DNA from 4 places in the Paenibacillus sp. 1SOY10 genome. Region 1 is predicted to be linked to each of the others. Evidence: predicted binding sites of a transcription regulator. Region 1 holds the regulator's gene; each other region holds the start of a gene.
The links. Region 1 encodes Rex, which represses fermentation and respiration genes when NADH is low (regulators of the CRP and FNR family bind a similar motif). Its sites were predicted from a motif close to TTGTGAAATATTTCACAA; they were not measured.
Positions count from the first base shown of each region.

Region 2: a site for Rex is predicted at 3,232-3,249, ahead of AC1VOR_RS14465 (flavocytochrome c). Genes of this name have one in related genera too.
Region 3: a site for Rex is predicted at 2,440-2,457, ahead of AC1VOR_RS05105 (DUF2249 domain-containing protein). Genes of this name have one in related genera too.
Region 4: a site for Rex is predicted at 2,175-2,192, ahead of AC1VOR_RS12100 (TorD/DmsD family molecular chaperone). Genes of this name have one in related genera too.

Region 1 covers NZ_JBXENK010000002.1:834,408-839,397, forward strand. Annotated here, with positions in the region: gene dinG (ATP-dependent DNA helicase DinG) at 1-1,096, shown strand, start outside; gene AC1VOR_RS09780 (redox-sensing transcriptional repressor Rex) at 1,118-1,762, shown strand; gene AC1VOR_RS09785 (amidohydrolase) at 1,759-3,057, shown strand; gene AC1VOR_RS09790 (cell wall elongation regulator TseB-like domain-containing protein) at 3,160-3,645, shown strand; gene AC1VOR_RS09795 (hypothetical protein) at 3,850-4,383, shown strand; gene AC1VOR_RS09800 (AAA family ATPase) at 4,376-4,990, shown strand, end outside.
Region 2 covers NZ_JBXENK010000005.1:99,213-104,202, forward strand. Annotated here, with positions in the region: gene AC1VOR_RS14460 (pectate lyase family protein) at 1-1,206, shown strand, start outside; gene AC1VOR_RS14465 (flavocytochrome c) at 1,345-3,150, opposite strand; gene AC1VOR_RS14470 (sensor histidine kinase) at 3,366-4,988, shown strand; gene AC1VOR_RS14475 (response regulator transcription factor) at 4,990-4,990, shown strand, end outside.
Region 3 covers NZ_JBXENK010000001.1:1,100,419-1,105,408, reverse strand. Annotated here, with positions in the region: gene AC1VOR_RS05125 (DUF445 family protein) at 1-888, shown strand, start outside; gene AC1VOR_RS05120 (YlbF/YmcA family competence regulator) at 923-1,267, shown strand; gene AC1VOR_RS05115 (hypothetical protein) at 1,396-1,689, shown strand; gene AC1VOR_RS05110 (hypothetical protein) at 1,786-2,121, opposite strand; gene AC1VOR_RS05105 (DUF2249 domain-containing protein) at 2,140-2,373, opposite strand; gene AC1VOR_RS05100 (YwiC-like family protein) at 2,603-3,325, shown strand; gene AC1VOR_RS05095 (DRTGG domain-containing protein) at 3,378-4,712, shown strand; gene AC1VOR_RS05090 (YtpI family protein) at 4,809-4,990, opposite strand, start outside.
Region 4 covers NZ_JBXENK010000003.1:276,713-281,702, reverse strand. Annotated here, with positions in the region: gene cls (cardiolipin synthase) at 1-917, opposite strand, end outside; gene AC1VOR_RS12100 (TorD/DmsD family molecular chaperone) at 1,305-2,000, opposite strand; gene AC1VOR_RS12095 (MFS transporter) at 2,417-3,634, shown strand; gene AC1VOR_RS12090 (glutamine--tRNA ligase/YqeY domain fusion protein) at 3,741-4,990, opposite strand, start outside.

The DNA.
Region 1 (4,990 bases):
GGGGGATGTTCTCCGCAAGGGTGAACGCATGCTCAGCGAAATTCGTGAGGACCAGGATGATTACGGGTCTGAGAGCTTGCTGACTGACATCAGCGGTTTGTTCAAGGATCTGGCGACCGAACGGGAAGCACTGCGGTTCTTCATGAAGCTGGAGAGCGATGATACGGTGTACTGGATGGAAGCGAGCGGTAACTATCGTAGTCGTTCGTTGCAGATGTACGCGGTACCTATTGACGTCAGTGCCCAACTGAAGGAATATTTCTTCGACAAGAAGAAGAGCGTGGTGATGACCTCGGCTACCTTGTCGGTCGATAAATCATTTCAGTATATGGTGGAACAACTGGGCTTAGCGGAGGCGGCAAGCGAGAACAAGCTTGTCACCACGATGCTCCCATCGCCGTTTAATTACCGTGATCAGGCGCTGCTCGTCATCCCGCGGGATTTCCCTAGTGTCAAGGGCGGAGTAGGTGACGATCATTTCGTCAATACACTGGTACAGTCTCTTGCTGACTCCGCAGTAGTAACCCGGGGAAGAATGATGGTGTTATTCACATCATACCGGATGCTGCGACAAGTATATGAGCCGCTGAAGACCTTGCTGGCCCAGAAGGGCATTACAGTGATTGGGCAGGGGATGGATAGCGGGAGCAGAACCAAATTGACGCGTCGCTTCCAAGGGCAAGATGCTTCCGTTCTGCTTGGCACAAGCAGCTTCTGGGAAGGTGTTGACATTCCTGGCGAGGCTCTGACGAGTCTGGCGATTGTCCGTTTACCCTTCCAACCGCCGAACCATCCGCTGGTGGAGGCGAAGAGCGAACGATTACAACGCGAGAAGAAGAATCCATTTATGAAGTTATCTGTGCCGCAGGCGGTCATCCGCTTCAAGCAGGGTTTTGGACGACTGGTACGTTCGTCACAGGACCGCGGCATTGTGATTGTTTATGATACACGTATCTTGGAATCCTACTACGGAAAGTATTTCTTATATTCTTTGCCCGGACCGAAGATGGAGCATATGCCGCTAGGCCAAATGGTCTCACGTATCTCGGAATGGCTGCAGGTTGATGAAGCTGATCAAGCTGATGAAATGAAGTAAAGTTGATGAGGGGGAATGATTATGAAATCAGATAAAATTTCTGATGCGGTGGTCCGTCGATTGCCGGTGTATCTGCGCTTCTTGAATGAATTAAGCCGGAGGGAAGTTCCTACGGTATCATCCCAGGAACTGGGCCAGAAGCTGGATTTGAATCCAGCGCAAATTCGCAAGGACTTGGCGTATTTCGGAGACTTTGGACGTAAGGGCATCGGCTACGACGTTGCCTATCTCATTGAGAAGATTCAACAGATTTTAAATCTCGACCAACAGATCAATGTAGCCCTTGTGGGTGCTGGTAATCTTGGTCATGCGTTATCCAATTACAATGCTTATCTGAAGGATAACATGAAGATTGTGGCGGTGTTTGATGCTTCTCCAGACAAAATCGGAACGCAGATCAATAATATTACGATCCGGCCGATTGAAGAGTTGGTGGATACAGTCAGGAAGGAAAAAATTCGTATCGGCATCATTACCGTACCGGATTTCGAAGCCCAACGAGTTGCAGACCAACTGGTAGCCGCAGGCATCGGAGCAATATTGAATTTTGCCCCTACCATATTGAAGGTTCCGCCGGAAGTACGGATTCATGCGGCTGACTTTACAACGGACTTATTGAGTCTGGCCTATTATCTGGAAAATGGAAAGGAACATGCTGAAGTATGAGTCGAAAATGGTTAATAAAGAACGGGACGTTCGCGGTATTGGATCAGGAGCGTCCGGTTATTCAAGGTTATATGCTGGTTGAGGGTGATACAATCACTTACATTGGGGAAGAACGCCCCGAAGGTGTGGAGGGTGCAGAAAGCTTTGATGGTAAAGGCCTGCTGTTTCTTCCCGGGTTGATTAATACCCATGGCCATGCTGCTATGTCACTGCTAAGAGGTTACGGTGACGACATGGTGCTGCAAACCTGGCTCGAAGAAAAGATGTGGCCGATGGAAGCCAAATTTACAGCAGAGGATGTACGTGTTGGCACGGCATTGTCGGTATTGGAAATGCTCAAGGGGGGGACTACGACCTTCCTGGACATGTATGATCATATGGATGAGGTGGCCAAGGTCGCCCAGGAATCCGGTATTCGGGCTGTGCTTATGCGGGGGGCCATTGGTCTATGTCCACCCGAGGTACAAGATCAGAAGCTGAACGAAGCCATTGCCTTTGCTCGTAATTGGCAGGGTCAGGCGGATGGACGGATTACGACGATGTTATCGCCGCATGCTCCGTATACCTGTCCGCCAGAGTTCATTCAGAAATTCGTACAGGCGGCCCATGATCTGGATTTGCCGATGCATACTCATATGTCGGAGACCCGGGCTGAAGTTGAACAAAATGTTAAAGATTACGGAGTCCGTCCGGTTCAACATTTATTGAATCTGGGCATGTTCTCACGGCCTACTCTATTAGCCCATGCTGTGCATTTAACAGATGAGGAGCTGGATATTTTGGCGGCTCATCAAGTGACGGTATCGCATAATCCGGGCAGTAACCTGAAGTTGGCTAGCGGAGTAGCCCGTGTGCCGGAAATGCTGAAGAAGGGCATCGTCGTATCCCTCGGCACAGATGGTCCGGCTAGTAACAATAATCTGGATATGCTGGAGGAAGTTCGTCTGGCGGCCTTGATTCATAAAGGAGTATCTGGGGATCCTACGGCTGTTCCGGCACTTGAAGCGCTGAAGATGGGGACCGAATACGGAGCGCGTTCCGTATTCTTGCCCGAGACGGGTAAGCTTGCTGCCGGAATGAAGGCAGATTTCATTGCGCTGAACACGGAACAGGCACATTTCGTTCCGAAGACGGACTATGTATCTCATGCGGTTTACTCCGCTGGTTCAGGGGATGTAGAGCATGTATGGGTTAATGGGAAGCAAGTTGTGAAGAACGGGGCTTGCCTGACACTTGATGAAGAGCGTATCCGTTATGAGGCTCAAGAGGCATTTGACGGGTTATTGACACGTTAATCGTTCCGTCCAACTGATATAGATACAGGTGTACACTGTGAGTATACATGGTGAAAGATAAAAGAGGCTTACAGTTGCCTGCTTAGAGAAAGGAAGAGAAGGTTGAGGAAGCGAACCCAATGGATCCTGCTCTCCATCATTATTCTGTTGATAGTGCTCATCGGTCTCTACCGGTTCTACATATATATTCACGAGGATACTTGGGAAGCCGAAAGGGCGGCGGTTCAGCAAGCCAAACAGGAGACAGAACTGGTCCGCAGCGATGAGGTATGGAAGTCGGTCTGGGACAAGGTTTGCTTTGTGATTCAAGGACAGGATGAGGATGGGCGGGAGATTATGGTCTGGTTACCGCAAGACGGGAAACCGGAAGTCCGCCTGTTGTCTGAAGGCAAGTCCGAAGACCAGATCAGAGGGATCATCAAGGAAACGTTGCCGGATATCGAGGTGGTCCGTCTGTTGCCGGGAATTTATAATGACCAGTTGGTCTGGCAATTGTTCTACAAGCAGCAAGCCCATCATTATTATCGGTTCTTCAGCTTCAGTACCGGCGAACCTTTGTCAGAGGTATTTACGTTACCTAATCGTTGACATGACATAGCAGTTTCGAAGTTCAGGATGCAGACCTGATCTTTCGAAACTGTTTTTTTGTTTTCCATTCTTTTTTTTCGAATTTTGATATACGGTATGATATACTATTGTTTGTAACAATGATATACAAAAAGATATAATTAATTCTATATTTGAAGCTGCCTTATGGCGGAATAATTTATTACAGATAAAGGAGGCAAACGCGTGAAACTGCGTGTTGGACGAGTTGCTGCCAGTATCGTCATTTCCGGAGTTGTACTGTTCGGCGGTTGGTTCCTTTACCAAGAATGGGCAATAGAACGCCCGCTGGAGAACTTGTTAAAGGATGTTGAAGGTGTGAGTCAGGTGCAGCTGGATATACAGCCTAAGGAGCTTGGTGTCAAGCTGGATTTGGTACCAGGTACCGATTTGGGAGCTGTGATTCGGCATTTGGAGCAGGATGGGAAGAAGCAAATCGGCACCCGTGAATTGAAGATAGATGTGGCGGACAATGCTTCTCCGGAATTGAACGAGCTATGGGAGAATGCCATGTTTGCTGTCGCTCAGGCGATGGAGAACAAGCAATATACGGAGATTACGGCAGCTCTGGAGCAAATGGAACAAGATCATAAAGAACTCAAAGCCACGGCGGAAATGGACAATGAGTATGTCTATATCACATTAACGGACGGGCAAAGCAGTAAGTTTATTATTTTGCCGCGTACGCCACAGCGGATGGGGGTATGGCCTAATGCGTAGATGGATGGTGGAGGTTGCTGTTGGTTTTGTCCCTGTACTGCTTATATTTCTAGGGATAACCGGCGTAGTGAACATGATTCCCCTCCTGTTATCGCTGGTGATGCTCGGCGCATTGTTGATGGCGATTAAAATGCGCGGAGGCGGACTGGCGATCGGAGCCGGTCAGGAACGAAAACGCAAGAAGCGCGCTCCGGCCAAATTGACGTTTGATCAAATTGGAGGTCAAGAGAGCGCCAAGCAAGAGCTGAGGGAAGCACTGGATTTTATGGTGCGGCATGAGGAAATCAGCAAATTTGGCATTCGCCCCATTAAGGGGATTTTGCTTACCGGACCTCCGGGAACCGGGAAGACGTTGCTGGCCAAAGCGGCTGCTTACTACACCAATGCTGTATTCGTAGCGGCCTCGGGTAGTGAGTTCGTGGAAATGTATGTTGGCGTGGGGGCCAGCCGGATTCGTGAGCTGTTCAAGGAGGCCCGAACTCGTGCAGCTAAGGAAAACAAAGAGAACGCTGTTATTTTTATTGATGAAATTGAAGTCATTGGTGGCAAGCGGGAAGGCGGACAGCAACGCGAGTATGATCAGACCTTGAACCAGTTGCTGACCGAG
Region 2 (4,990 bases), on a different contig from region 1:
GTGCACCATAACGATATTTTCTATGGATCTGCGGGGAGCGATGCGGACCAGGCCAAGGGAGATGGCTCCACCGACCTGAAGAAGGGATCGACCTACATTACGATCTCCTATAATCACTATTGGGAATCGGGCAAGGTGGCTTTGGTGGGATTAAGCGAGACTGCCGAGTTCTTCGTGACCTTCCATCATAACTGGTTTGACCACTCTGACTCTCGTCATCCACGGATTCGCGTGGCTTCCGTCCATATTTATAACAACTTCTATGATGGTATCTCAAAATATGGTGTTGGCGTGACTACCGGGGCTTCGGCGTTTGTGGAGGCTAATTATTTCAGACATGCCAAGTATCCAATGATGAGCTCGCTGCAAGGCACCGACGCTTTGGGAGATGGCACCTTCTCCGGTGAAGATGGCGGCGTCATCAAGGCATACAACAATATCATCGTGGATGCCGACAGCTTGATTTACGCGAATTCCAATAGTGGTACGACATCGGCCCATGCCACTTCCTTTGATGCGTATCTGGCTTCATCAAGAAATGAAAGCGTACCCAGCTCGTATAAAGCCTTAAAAGGCGGCACGGCTTACAATAACTTCGATACCCGTCTCGATTTGGGGGTATCCAGTTCAAATATCGATAGTGTGAATGCGGTCCAGCAAATTGTCACTGCGGAAGCCGGACGGCTGGATGGCGGGGACTTTGATTGGCAATTTAATAACGCTGTAGACGATACGTCCTATGCCATGAACACGGCACTGATGAATAAAATAAGAAGCTATACCACGCAGCTTGTTTCCGTGGGTGGCAATTCTTCCACATCACCGGAACCCGAGCCAGAACCAGAACCAAATCCAGGCACAGGCCCGATTACCGGGGAACTGGCCCATAACTTCACAACGGCGGGAACCAGCAGTGACTTCTTCAACATTCAGGGGAATCTGTCTACCAGCAAGGGGACGGTCGTTTACAAGGGACTAACCTTAACCCAATGCTTGAAGATCGAGACAGCGACACGTATTGAATTTACTACCACAGAGGCTTCGACGCTAACGCTGGTATTTAACCAAGAGAGCGGCAAAAAGATCAAAATCGATGGTACTAACTATACCTTGACGGACGGCGTGGTGAGTGTGCCGCTTGCCCCCGGTACCCATACGATCACCAAGGCAGATTCGATTAATCTTTATTACATCGAGCTGCAATAGAACAAGCTTGTAAGAGCTGACCGAAGCCAAGTGGTGCTAAAGTAAAAAATAGATATGCTCCCCATATAGTAGACAGGTGAAGTACAAAATGCCTGCACGGTATGGGGAGCATTCTTATGATTCTATGTTATTCCTGAATTAATTCTCGGCTACAACCTGTTGTCCTGCAATACGGCCAAAGGTAAAGATATCAGCAATGGCATTACCTCCGAGGCGGTTCGTACCGTGAAGCACACCTGTAACCTCGCCTGCCGCATACAGACCGGGAATGATACTGCCGTCTTCATGAATGACATGTGTCTTCTCGTCGATGACAAGTCCACCCATTGTATGATGGACAGAAGGGACGGCCTTTTGAATATAGTAAGGTCCTGCCTCCAGCGAGACCAGCCCGCCGCGATGGTGAAAATCAAGATCATCGCCTGTGTCTGCATATTGATTTACTTTTTCCACGGTAGCCTTCAGTTTATCGATATCCACATTGAAGAACTTCGCCGCTTCTTCCAAAGTATCAGCCTTGTATAACAAGCCTTGCTTGATCAGCATATCGTATTCATCCTGATGGACTTCGATGGTCTTGCCGATATCTGCAATCTTCTGATTCCAGAGCTGATAGGTGTAGCCGCCTGTCTGAGCAAGGATGGCCTTCGAGATCACATCCCGACGCTCCAGTTCCTCGACAAAGCGCTCGCCCTCTTGATTAATCAGAATCGCACCGTCGAACCGGGAGTCTGCAACCAGAGAAATAACCCCTGTCTCCGGATTACACACCGGATAAGTCTGGATATACTGCATATTGGTGAGCCTGGCGCCCAAAGCTTCAGCCATGACAATTCCATCACCTGTAGTTCCCGGTGTATCGGTCGACATGTACTTTTCATCCATTTCCGGGTTGTACTTCTTACGCATCTCTACATTAGAGCCAAACCCGCCTGTAGCGACTACAACTCCCTTGTTGGCATGGAACAAAATTTTGTCGCCGCTACCATCTGTAGCTTCTACTCCGGTTACTCTGCCTTGATCATCGGTAATCAGGGCATCGGCCTTCATATTCGTCTTGATCGTAACGCCTTGTTCCTCTGTCTTGGCCTTCAGCTTTGTAATCAGCTCAGCTCCTGTATGACCTACTGGAATCAGAGCACGTTTTCTGGAGTGACCGCCAAATTGGAACAAGTGATCCGGCAGAAATTCCACCTTCACCTCATCGCGCAGCCACTCGGCAGCAGCCAGAGCATGATCTGCCAGAATCCGCACCATCTCGGGTGAACCCAAATTATCTCCGCCCTTCAGCGTATCTTCATAGAACAAATCCGCTGAATCATCCGTAATTCCTAGCTTTTGTTGCACCCAGTTGTTAGGCGCGTTCATCTCGCCGCCCGATATGAGTGTATTCCCTCCCACAGTCGGCATTTTCTCCAACAGGACGACCTGAGCTCCAGCCAGATTGGCTTCAATCGCCGCACTGAAGCCCGCACCGCCGGCACCGATGACAACTACATCATAGATCTGTTCGGCGGCTTCCTTACTCTGGGTAGTATTAGCTGCGGCGTTAGCCACAGCTAAGGTCAAGCCAGACTTGGCAATTGCATCCTTAATGGCATCCAGGTAGCCATTGCTCGTTACAGTAGAGCCGCTAATAGCGTCAACCTCCGGGCTGTTCATGGCAATAACTACTTCCTTCAGTTGAGTGTAAACCGGCTCTGCCAGCACTTCATTTTCCTTATTCTCTACGACTTCAATATCGGTAATTTGGTTGTCCTTAAAGGTCACCTTAACCTTAATGTCTCCGTGCTTGCCTTGGCCAACACCCTCAACCACCTTGCTTCCGGTTCCTTCGGTATTGTTCGCACTTGGTGTCTCCTTGCCTCCGCAAGCAGCGACCATAAGCATTAGGCATACAGCTAATAGCAAGGCCATTACTCGTTTAGAATAGATTCGTTGCATGATTGCATTCTCCCCTTCAGTTCATCTCTGACGACCAGCATCCACTTCTTGCAGCAGGCTGCTGGACAACAGCCGTCTTTCATGTGAAAATGTGCACATGAGTAATTATAGGATAGGTGTGCTCTCAAGTATTTGCACGATTGCGATATTTTTTATCCTTTTCGGGCTTTATTCCAAGCCATTTATACGATTCCATAGATAAGGAGCCGGACAGCATGATGAACTCTATACAGAAAAAGCTCTTATTGTATTCAGGTGGCTGCTTTGTGCTGCTGTTTCTTACTCTTTTGGTCACTATTTATATGGAAATGAACCATACCGTAGTTCCGTTAAATAAAAGCTTAACCCAGCAGGTGCTGGATGCTCGCAGTGATCAAATAGATTATTGGTTCAATCAAAGAATTGGTGAAATTGATACGCTGGCTGCGCTCGCTTCTAGCCATCAATGGTCCAGAGAGCAGCTTCTGCAGGAGGCACATCGACTCGAAAGTCGAAAGCAGGAAGAATATGAATCCATTCGCATCGTGGATATTCATGCCTTCTCTTGGGGGATGGAGGACAAGCCCTTCTCTATTTTGAATCGTCCCTACTACCAGCATCTCATTGAATCGAAGGCCGACTATGTGGTCAGCCATCCTATTGTATCCAAGGCAAACGGTGTAGAGATTGTCGTCATTCTCTATCCCATTCAGCCCATGAAGACTGAAGAGGCTGCCTACATTGCCGCTGCTGTCTCGCTGGAGAAGATGAAGGAGATTGCGGAGGACATCTCCCTCTATGATCAGCTTGGTAAGCTGATTGTCGGTGGAATCGACGAGCAGGAGCTGCAAATGGCAAATTGCAACCACAGTAAAGGCTGCGAGGGTGTCAGTGTATTTGAGGCCTCGATTGATAGTGTAAAGGGATGGAAGATCGTACTTGAGGTACCAGACTCCGAGCTGTCCGTGGCTGTAGTTAAAACCCAGCGAACAGCTCTAATTGTAGGAACTCTGCTTGGCTTGATCTTTATGCTACTGCTAACGATGCTGCTCACCTCGATTATTCGCCCTATTCAGGCACTTCGTCAGGTGATGAAGAATGTGCAGCGGGGCAATCAGGAGATCCGTGCGGATGAATCGCGGCAGGATGAAATTGGCGACCTGGCTCACAGCTTTAACGAAATGCTGGTACAACTGTATCGTTCCGAGCAAGAGAAACAGGCGATTGAGCTCAGACTGGTGCATGAGCAGATCAAGCCGCATTTTTTGTATAATACCCTGGATACCATTCAATGGATGGCTGGAGAATACGGGGCGGATAATATCGTTGAAATAGTGGAGGCGCTCAGCAGCTACTTCAGACTCAGTCTTGGCAATGGAGAGACGTATATCTCGCTGGAGCAGGAATTATATCATGTGGAGAGCTACTTGCAAATTCAATGTGTCCGGTATGAGGAAATTCTTGATTATAGGCTTGAGTACGAGGATGGAATCTCGCAACATCAGGTCATACGCTTCATGCTCCAGCCTCTGGTAGAGAACGCCATCTATCATGGCATCAAGCCGCTGGAAGACCAGAGATGCACCATATCTATTCAGGCTTATACCGAAGAGGATAAGCTTGTCGTGTGTGTCGATAATGACGGACTTCCGATCCCGCCAGACAAGCTGGCCAGAATTAATGAGATGCTGGCGGAGGATAGACAGGACGGAGCCGTAACCGGGTTCGGCCTGTATAGCGTGAACCATCGAATTCGTATGCTGCATGGGGATGGTTATGGGCTGATTATAAGCAGCAGCGAGGAACAGACCACCATGACAATCCACCTGCCGTTGAATGCTATAAAAGGGAGTGAGTAACA
Region 3 (4,990 bases), on a different contig from region 1:
CAGGGGTGGTTCGTGGAGCTAAGCAGTGGTGACTTAACAGTAAGGCAAGCGGCTTTGCGGGTATGGAGTGAGGCGGAACTGGAAGTGCTGAAGGTCAAGCTGGCAGAGGGTGCCAGGCAAACCGCTTTGCGGGGCTTTCAGTCCTGGTGGGAGCAGTCGGATGCCAAGAGCGTTCCCCTCAAACAACTGATCCCCGGCTGGTCCGAGGAGAACCGCAAGGTGTGGAGTGCGGTCTTAGCAGGTGAACTGCTGCGGGTCGCCGAGGAGGAACTTCTATCAGCCAGCGGACAGCGGATGCTTTCCAAGCTGGCAACCGGTATGATGGACAAGACCGGAGGATTTCTCGGGACGATGGCTGCTATCTTTGTAGACGAGGATAAGCTGGTGCAGAAGATGACGCCTGCGGCTGTGCAAGCACTGCGGAGCAAGCCAACCTTGGACAAGACAGCCCAGGCGATTGAAGCGAGAATGGAGCAGTACGGAGAATTGCCGGCGGCAGAACTGCTTGCTATTGTGACCGGTCAGGAGGCCGGGGCATGGCTGGAAGAGCATATCGGACAATGGCCGATTTACGATTGGATCACGCGGGTAGAGCAGCTCCGAATCAGCTCTTTCGTGGAACCTTGGCGGGAGCAAGTGATGACCGGGATTCCCCGGCTGACGGAGCGGGTACTGACTGTAGCTGCTAGCGTGATTCCAGCGGTGATCCAAGCGGTGGGGTTACCCGAACTTGTTGAAGAGCAGGTCAAGAAGTTCCCCGTCGAACGCCTGGAGGAAATTATTTTAGGTATTTCGGGGAAGGAATTTCGAGCAATTACGTGGTTGGGAGCGGTGCTAGGCGGTATCATTGGCTTGTTCCAGGCTATCTTTATGCTTTTGACTAACTAAGATTATTGTCAACTAATCATTAGGAGGAGATTACATGAATATTTACGACAAGGCACATGAATTGGCAGCAGCTCTGAAGGATAGCAAGGAGGTAACGGAGATTACAGCAGCCATGAAACTGGTGGATGCGGACCCTGAAAGCAAGCAAATGCTGGACAATTTCCGTACTCGTCAGGCAGAGGTACAGCAACGCATGATGTCCGGAGATATGCCTGCACAAGAGGAAATGGAGCAGATGGAGAAGCTGTTTGAAGTGCTTAGCCTCAATCTCAATATCCGTCGCTTGTTCGATGCCGAACAGAAGCTTAGTGTCATCATTCAGGACGTCAACAAGATCATTACGGATAGCTTGCAGCATTTGTATGGAGGAGAGGCTTAAATAGCCAATCTGGAATTTTGAAGTGAGTTCGCAGCTTTCTCTCATATTCTTGCAGCTTGGTTCATAGAGATAGAAGAGACAAGGTAAGTTGGAATCTTCTATTCTATGAAATGAGGGAGCTGTGAAAGATGAAGACCGTAAAGAGAGCAAGTAAATGGAAGAATGTCATTTATTTAATTCTGGCTTTGGCCATGCTGGTGTACGCGTTGCCGTTAATTTCCTTTGAGCCGGGGGCCGGGTTTGTATCCTGGTTTGGAGCCGTATGGGCGGGGTTTGCCTTCCTGGTGATCGGGGCACATCTATACTTCATTCTTGGTGTCAGCGAAGAGAAGCAGCGGGAATTGGATAAAATTCGGCGCGCCAAATACCGGGAATGGCAGCTTCAATGGCAGGAGCGCGGTGAGCAGCGCGAGAACGTTTGATGGCTCGAAGCCGATGATAGGCGACATAGTAAAAACAGCAAGTGAGAGGGAAATGTGAAATGCCCTTCTCGCTTGCTGTTTTTTTGCTGCTCCAGCTTACTCAGGTGTGAGTGCCCGGCATAGCCTCGCCGCCCCGCTTAGTCCCTTCATACCACCGAACAGCGTGTAGAAGAAGGAGTCCGGCGCATCGAGAGAAAAGGATAGATACTGCTTGGGATCGATCCCAAGCATTTTCTCAAATAAGGTAGCGGTATCGTAGGCATAGAAGCAGAAGTACGTATATTGAAACTCAGGCATCTTTTCGGCAATCGTCAAAATTTCATCCGCATACAGCTCCAAGTGATTTTCCGCTTCTTCCAGCATGGTCAGCGCATCTTCAAGCTGTACGGCAATCTTGATTGTTTTCTCGTCAATCACGGTAATCGTAGCCATAGTGTCGCCACTCCCCGCTTAGTTTTTGCCGATTTTCACTTGGAACATATCTGGTCCTTGTTCGATATACTCCCATGTGAAGGCGCCTGGATGCATGGCATCAAATTGGAAGCGCAGTGGCACCGGATCATGATCATTAACAAGCAGCATAGCCTCACCGGGCTGTAACGAATTGTAGGCGGCAAAAATGGTCTTATGTTTCAATTGCGGCGGATATTCCGTAGCATTGACAGTCACTTTGAATTGGCTCATATGAGTCCCTCCTGAATAGATAGAATGAATGATTCGCCATCATTATATCAAGGGGTTCAGGTGCGAATGTGATACAAATCACAAGAAGGACTATGGCAATATATTTCTCTGCTATGTTTGCTTAAGCCGTCAATAATCTAGTGACAGAAGTCACTGGACCGGGGAGGAAAGGCGATTATAATGTCGGTAATTTGTGCTTGCTAACATCTGGAAGGAGCGATCAAACGCTTTGAGAATTAAAGACTATATTCCCAATCAACACGGGGCTTGGGCGATGCTCGTTATTCCATTTCTATTCGGTATGCTGGCCTCGACTCCAGGAGTCATTCATGTCTGGTTATTTACTTGCTGGCTACTCATTTACTTATTGATGTTTCCGCTTCTCCAATGGGTGCGTACAGGCAAATTTGGCCGCGTTAGGGGGCCCATAATCCTGTATGGCCTTCTGCTGGTTCCTGCAGCCGCAGGGCTGCTATGGATTCGTCCTGGTGTTATCTTAATGGCCTCCCTGTTCCTGCCCTTATTTGCTGTTAACGTCTATTACGCCAAGCGAAAGCGCGAGCGGGCCTTGCTTAACGATATGGCAGCTATCGTGCAGTTTAGCTTGATGGTGTTCGTGTCGTATCGGCTAGGAGGCGGTAACGACTACCATCTGGCCTTCGAGCTGTTCCTGATTAGTATGCTATATTTCATCGGTACGGCTTTTTATGTAAAAACAATCATTCGCGAGCGCCATAATAAGCGATTCTATGGATATTCGGTTATATATCATCTCGGTTTAACGCTTCTGTCTCTACGGTTGCCTGCCTTAATCCTGGTGGCCGCCGCAGTGATTTTACTGGCTCGAGCCATTATTCTTCCACGTACCGGCATTACCGCGAAGCAGTCCGGGATGCTTGAAATCTTGTTCTCTCTACTAGTTCTGTCTACGGTCTGGCTGACTTACGCCTGAATGTGTATAATAGAAACAGAGTAGTACAGATTCGGGTAAGGGGGTATAACAGTTGGAGGGGCCGGAAGAGAGCGTAACTAAACACGAGCAGTTGCTACAGCATATCGAAGGATTGAAGATTGGAACGAAGATATCCGTACGTAAGCTGGCCAAGGCGCTGAGCGTCAGTGAAGGGACGGCCTACCGCGCGGTCAAGGAAGCGGAGAATCTCGGAATCGTCATCACGAAGGAACGGATTGGCACAGTTCGTGTAGAGAAGAAGCCGAGAAATATCTCTGACCAATTGAGCTTCGGCGATGTGGTGGATATCGTAGAAGGACATGTGCTGGGTGGTGGGGAAGGCTTGGACAAGACCCTGCATAAATATGTCATCGGTGCGATGAAGATTGATGCAATGGCCAGGTACATCGATGCAGGCAGCCTGTTGATCGTCGGGAACCGTGACAATGCCCATTCCTTGGCCTTGGAGCAAGGGGCTGGGGTGCTGATTACCGGGGGATTCGGGACAAGCCGTGAAGTCAAGGCGTTGGCTGATAAGCTGGCGCTACCTATCATCTCTTCAAGACACGATACATTTACGGTAGCCTCCATGATTAACCGTGCCTTATTTGACCGCCTGATAAAAAAGAAGATTATGCTTGTGGAGGATATTGTTGCCCGCAAGCCACGCGTCAATATGCTTAAGGCGACGAGTAATATTTCTGATTTTGACCAACTCTCGCTGGAGACAGGAAGCCTGCATTTCCCTGTGGTGGACGAATGGAATCGGGTCATAGGTATCGTCAGCCGCAAAAATGTCGAAGAGCTGAGCGGAGATCAGACGATTGAGAAGTGTATGACCCGTCATCCAATTACCGTCGGCCTGCAAACTTCGCTGGCATCGGCGGCGCAAATCATGGTCTGGGAAGGGATTGATTTCCTGCCTGTGGTTGACCGCAACCGCAAGCTGGTCTCGTCCGTTACGAGACGGGAGGTACTGCATGCGATGCGGGATGTTCGTAACCAGCCGCAGCTTGGTGAGACGTTCGAGCATCTGATGTGGAACGGGTTTGCTGAAGAACGGGATGCAGAAGGGAAGCTGTTCTTTCGTGGGATGATCACGCCGCAAATGTCCACGGACCTCGGGACCATTTCACACGGCGTGTTGACCTCGTTGATGACCCAAGCGGGCTTGAGAGTAGCGAAGGATGCCAGCGGTGGCGATTTTGTCGTGGATAACATAACCACGTATTTCATTCGCCCGGTACAGATCGAGAACCCGGTGATTATCAGTGCGCTGGTACTGGAGATGAGCCGCCGGGCCTGTAAGCTGGAGATTACGCTGACCTACCAGGACATGTTAATCTCCAAGGCGGTTATGACATTGCAATCTATCGACCATGCTTGACCCATATCATAAGGCCTGATCTGCTATCAGCGCCCTGCCATTAGTCCCGCAAGGACCTGTTGGCAGGGCGCTTCGCTTTAAAGTATAGTGATCCGGTTATCCCTGCTTCTGACGGGAATACATGCCGTGATTACGAATGCCGGCAAAGATATTGAACGCTCCGAGCACCATAAATACCGCGCCGATGATAACGCGAAGTGTAGAGCCGCTGAACATGAACATTTGAATGAATGCCAGAATAATGAGCATGAGACCCATGCTGATGTTCATTTTGGCTC
Region 4 (4,990 bases), on a different contig from region 1:
ATCCTCTCACCCGTGACGTATTGCCAGTCCTGAAGAAAGATAATTTGCAATGAGCGAACCGCTTCACCCTTCACAAGCATATGCGTGTCCCGCCAGAATCCATAGGTCGTGCTGCGACTTAGATACTCATCGCCTACGTTAAGCCCACCAATAAGGCCGGTATTCCCATCAATCACCACAATTTTGCGGTGATTTCGGTAATTGACCCGGCTTGATAAGGCGAGAAAACGGACTTCCCCATAGATACCAATCTTGGCACCTGCCTCGCTCAGTTCGTTAATAAACGCCTTAGGCAATCCAATGCTGCCCACAGCATCAAACATAAAGCGAACCTCAACCCCGGCACGAGCCTTCGCAATCAGCGTCTTCTGAATCTCCCGGCCGATGTCGTCCGCACGGTAAATGTAATACTCCATATGGATATGATGTTTGGCCTTCTTCATCTCCCGAAGCAGCGTAGAGAAGGTCTCTTCTCCATTGGTAAGCACCTGCGTACGGCTAGCCATGGAGAAGGGCGTCCGCGCCAGCCGCTGGGATAGATGCAGCAACCGTTGCTGCCCCGGGCTGAACTGGGACAGATCGCGAGGCAATAATTTGCCACCCCGGTCAATTCGTTCATAACTTAAGCGGTCTTGCTCGGCTTTCTTATCAAATTTCCGCCGGCGGAAGTAATTTTGCCCCAGCAGGAAGTAAAGAACAAGCCCAACCCCCGGCAACAAAGCTAATACCATGATCCAGGCCAGTGTGCTGGAAGGATTGCGGTTCTCCATAAATATAGCCAAGCCGATAGTAATGACTGTAAGTGTCTGAAATATACTAAGCAGCGTCCCCCCGAACTTACCGAAGACGCCAAATCCAAGGAAGTAGAACGCAAATAGAACTAGGGCGATGATAATGATTTGTAGTCCTCGTCTCATTGTTGTCTCCTTTGTATGGTTTTCGCGAGAATAGCTTGTCTATATTCTACATGATCGATTGCGTTCTTCCTAGCTGGGTAGATGAAAAATGTCCAGGAATATGATGTCCCGCTTCCTCAATATATAGCCAAGCACAAAGAAGCTCCTCACGCTATGTTAAATCAGCATGAGAAGCTTTTTAAGTTCGAGTTCAAAAAGTCGGGTTTACAGGACCGAGAAGGTTGGATGAAGCCAGGGACTGAGTAGCGGAGCGTAGACAGATCTACGTGAGCAACGGAAGGCCCGGGTGAATTCAAGATTCGATGTCGAATCCACTCCTCGAACTGCTTCGTTCTGGAAAGACGACTTTTTAACTACCTCTTATAGAAAGAGGGAGAATATCGTTGATTACTGCTCTGCTTCCTGTTGGTTGTTCCGCCAGGTACAAAGTGCGTTCAAATCGGCTATCAGGAAGTCATCCATCAGTTCAGCCACCGCTACGTATAAGGGACTATTCGTCGCTTGCAACAGTTCTCTGGAGAAGAGACGAGCCCATCTTAGCAGATGCAATCTTAGAAAGCTGATTTGCGAATCAGCCAAAGCGAGGCAACTTTGTTGCAGATTAGCCTTCGCCAGCATCCCTTCGGCCAGTACGGCCATAAATTCCAGTTCAAGCGCAATATGATCATCGCGCTCTCCGTTCAGCTTGTTAAACACGATGCCATTGTCCGTGTAATTCTTGCTCACCTTGGCGATGCAGGCAAAGGCACTTACCCCTTCCAAACGGGAGCGATAAATGCTTTCACACGCCGGGACAACCGCTTCATGACCCGTGAACAGGCGGATATATTCTTCAGCTTCCTGATGACATACGCGGCGGAAGCCGTCTTCATCAATACTCTCCAGATACGCTTTGAGCTTACTCCAGCCTTCGCTACCCTCAATCCTATGGTTCAATCCCAGTTTGTGTCTCCACTGAGCGATCAGGGACATTCGCGGAGGACGGCTCAAGAAATCCATCAGCACATGATACACTAATCCGCGAGTTTCCAGCCACCTTACCTGCTCCTGTGTGTAGACCAAAGGTTTGAACAGCATAGCCATCTGAATTCATCTCCTTAATTTGTCGCGCTTCCTTGTTGCTTATTGCCTTAGGGTTAAAAAAAGATGACTTCCTTAAGTCCTGCCGGAAATCATCTTAGATGCATATACCGACACATGATTAAGGGGGATCACGTATCGCTTAACTGCATTATACCCTTAAATGTAAGCGCTTTAATGTGATCTTTGTTACAACTCATCCCTTAGTTCATTGTATCGCACAAGCGGCTGACATATACTTGAACAGTATGTGTCAGTCTTCACGTACAAACCTGTAAGGATACGGACATTTCCCGCAAGCAAACTGTAAATAATGGTAAATCAATTAAAACTTGGTTTGTATCCCTTTTCATCTGTGTGTTACATTGGGATCATAGTCACATGCGCAATTGTGACGAATCAGGACCGGATAGAAAGGAATGGCGCGTTTGCAGGATACAAAACGACATTCGTCCTTTTCGTTGATGCCGCTAGGGCTTCTTAACTTTTTCATATATGGCACTATGGTTATTTTTGCTGCCTTCTTCCAGCTCTATCTACAGGATATCGGTATGGACAAGCTGGAGATTGGCAGCCTGATGGCAATCGGCCCCTTAGTCTCCTTGCTGGCCCACCCCTTCTGGCGCCACTGGGGTGATCAACGGCAGAATCCTCGGGCCGTGCTGCTGGTAATGATGCTAGGTATGCTGCTGATGGGCCATCTCATGTTCAAGGCAACGACATTCTCGATGCTGTACCTGACGATTCTGTTGCTATATTTCTTCCAGAGCCCCATCCTGTCGCAAAGTAACACGCTGATATTGGGCTATACGGAGAATACGGAACGGAAATTTGGCCTCTACCGTCTCTTTGGTTCGTTAGGATGGACTCTGATTGCCTTGGCCGCCGGACCGATCATCGATTCGGTTGGACATCATGGAATCTCCTTGCTGTTCAGCAGCACGCTCATGCTGGCTATCGGCTCAACGCTACTCTTGCCATCCATTCGCCAAACACTCCACACCCCCTGGTTCGGGAAGAAGGAACTCGGGCAGGTGATGCAATATAAATATTTTGTCGCTTTTGTTATCTTCGGCACACTGGTAGCCATCCCGAACTTTATGAATAATATCTTCATGCCTTTATTTATTGTCGATTTGGGAGGGTCGCGCCTTGAGGTGGGGGGAGCTGTGTTCCTGTCCACTGCCTTTGAGATGCTGATTTTCCTTCTGATGAATCGATATCTAAAAAAGAAAATGACTGTGCTGATGGCCTGTATCACCATCGTCAGTATACTGTCAGCCGTGCGTTGGGATCTCATGTCAGAGGTCACCCGTCCAGGACAGGTGCTGTTTATTCAACTGCTTCATTCGGTCACGTTTGCCGGGTTCTTCTATGTAGGCACCCGGTTGATTGGCCTGTTCCTGCCAAGACCACTGCGCTCAGCCGGACAGGCTGCCTTTGCCTTTGCCGTGAGCGGTCTGGCCGGTATTTTTGCTGGTTTTTACGGCGGTTGGATGTTCCAGAACTTTGGAGCCGTCATCATGTACCGTTCAGGAGTTGCCTTGACACTGATTGGAGCGCTTGGTCTGGCAGCTATGTGGTATCGTATCCGACGCCACGGGTATTCCCCGGTCATCCTTCGAGGCGAACCATAGATCAATATACAATACAAATAGGGCCCTTCGTTCTCCATGCTATCTGGTGTCCAGCATAGCTTGAAGGCGAGGGGCCCTTTTATTGGTCTTTTAAATTCAGCTCGGTTTATTTAGGCAGTTGGAACGAGCTTTTGAGCGATACAATCCGGTTAAACACCAGATGCCCCGGCGCGGAATACTTGGTATCCACATTGAAATAACCGTGACGGAAGAATTGGAACTTATCCTGCGGCGCGGCATCCTTCATCCCAGGCTCTACAAAGCCTTGAGCAATGGTTAAGGAATTCGGATTAATCAGGTCAAGGAATGTCTTCTCCTCAACCGACTCTTCCAGATTCGCAGTTGCCGGGTCCAATTCATCCAGTAGACCTTCGGCGGCATCCAGCAAGCCTGCTGGTGATTCGTCCAGTGCTACTCCCTCAACCTCTTCCTCTTCCAGAATCAATGGCTCGAAGAGACGGAATTCTGCCGGTACCGCCTGGCTTGCTTCCACCCAGTGAATCGTTCCCTTTACTTTACGTCCGGTAAAGCCGCTACCACTCTTGGTTTCCGGGTCATAGGTGCAGTGAATTTCCACCACTTCGCCATGCTCGTCCTTGATAACCTCATTACACTTGATGAAATAAGCATGCTTCAAGCGCACCTCATTCCCCGGGAACAAGCGGAAATATTTATTTGGCGGGTTCTCCATGAAGTCTTCCCGCTCAATATAAATCTCGCGCGAGAAGGGAATTTGACGATTACCCATCTCCGGATTTTCACTATTGTTCTCGGCCTCCAACATTTCTGTTTGGCCTTCAGGGTAGTTGGTGATTACAACCTTAAGCGGATCAAGCACCGCCATCGTGCGCGGGGCCTTCATCTTCAAATCTTCGCGGATGAAATGCTCCAGCATCTTCACGTCAATACTACCGTACGCCTTGGAAATCCCGGTCTCATACACGAACGACCGGATTGCCTCTGGCGTGTAACCACGGCGACGCAATCCGGATATGGTTGGCATACGCGGATCGTCCCAGCCATCCACAATCTTCTCGTCCACCAGCTTTTTCAGCTTACGCTTGCTGGTCACCGTTTGAGTCAAATTGAGCCGTCCAAATTCATATTGATGAGAGACATTCGGCATCTCGGTCTCAGCGATAGCCCAGTCGTAGAACGGACGCTGATCTTCAAACTCCGTAGAGCAAAGCGAATGCGTCACGCCCTCAATGGCATCCTCCAGCGGATGGGCAAAGGTATACATCGGATAAATGCACCATTTGTCCCCGGTGTTATGATGGGACGTATGAACGATCCGGTAAATGACAGGGTCGCGCAAATTAATGTTCGGCGAAGCCATATCAATCTTGGCCCGAA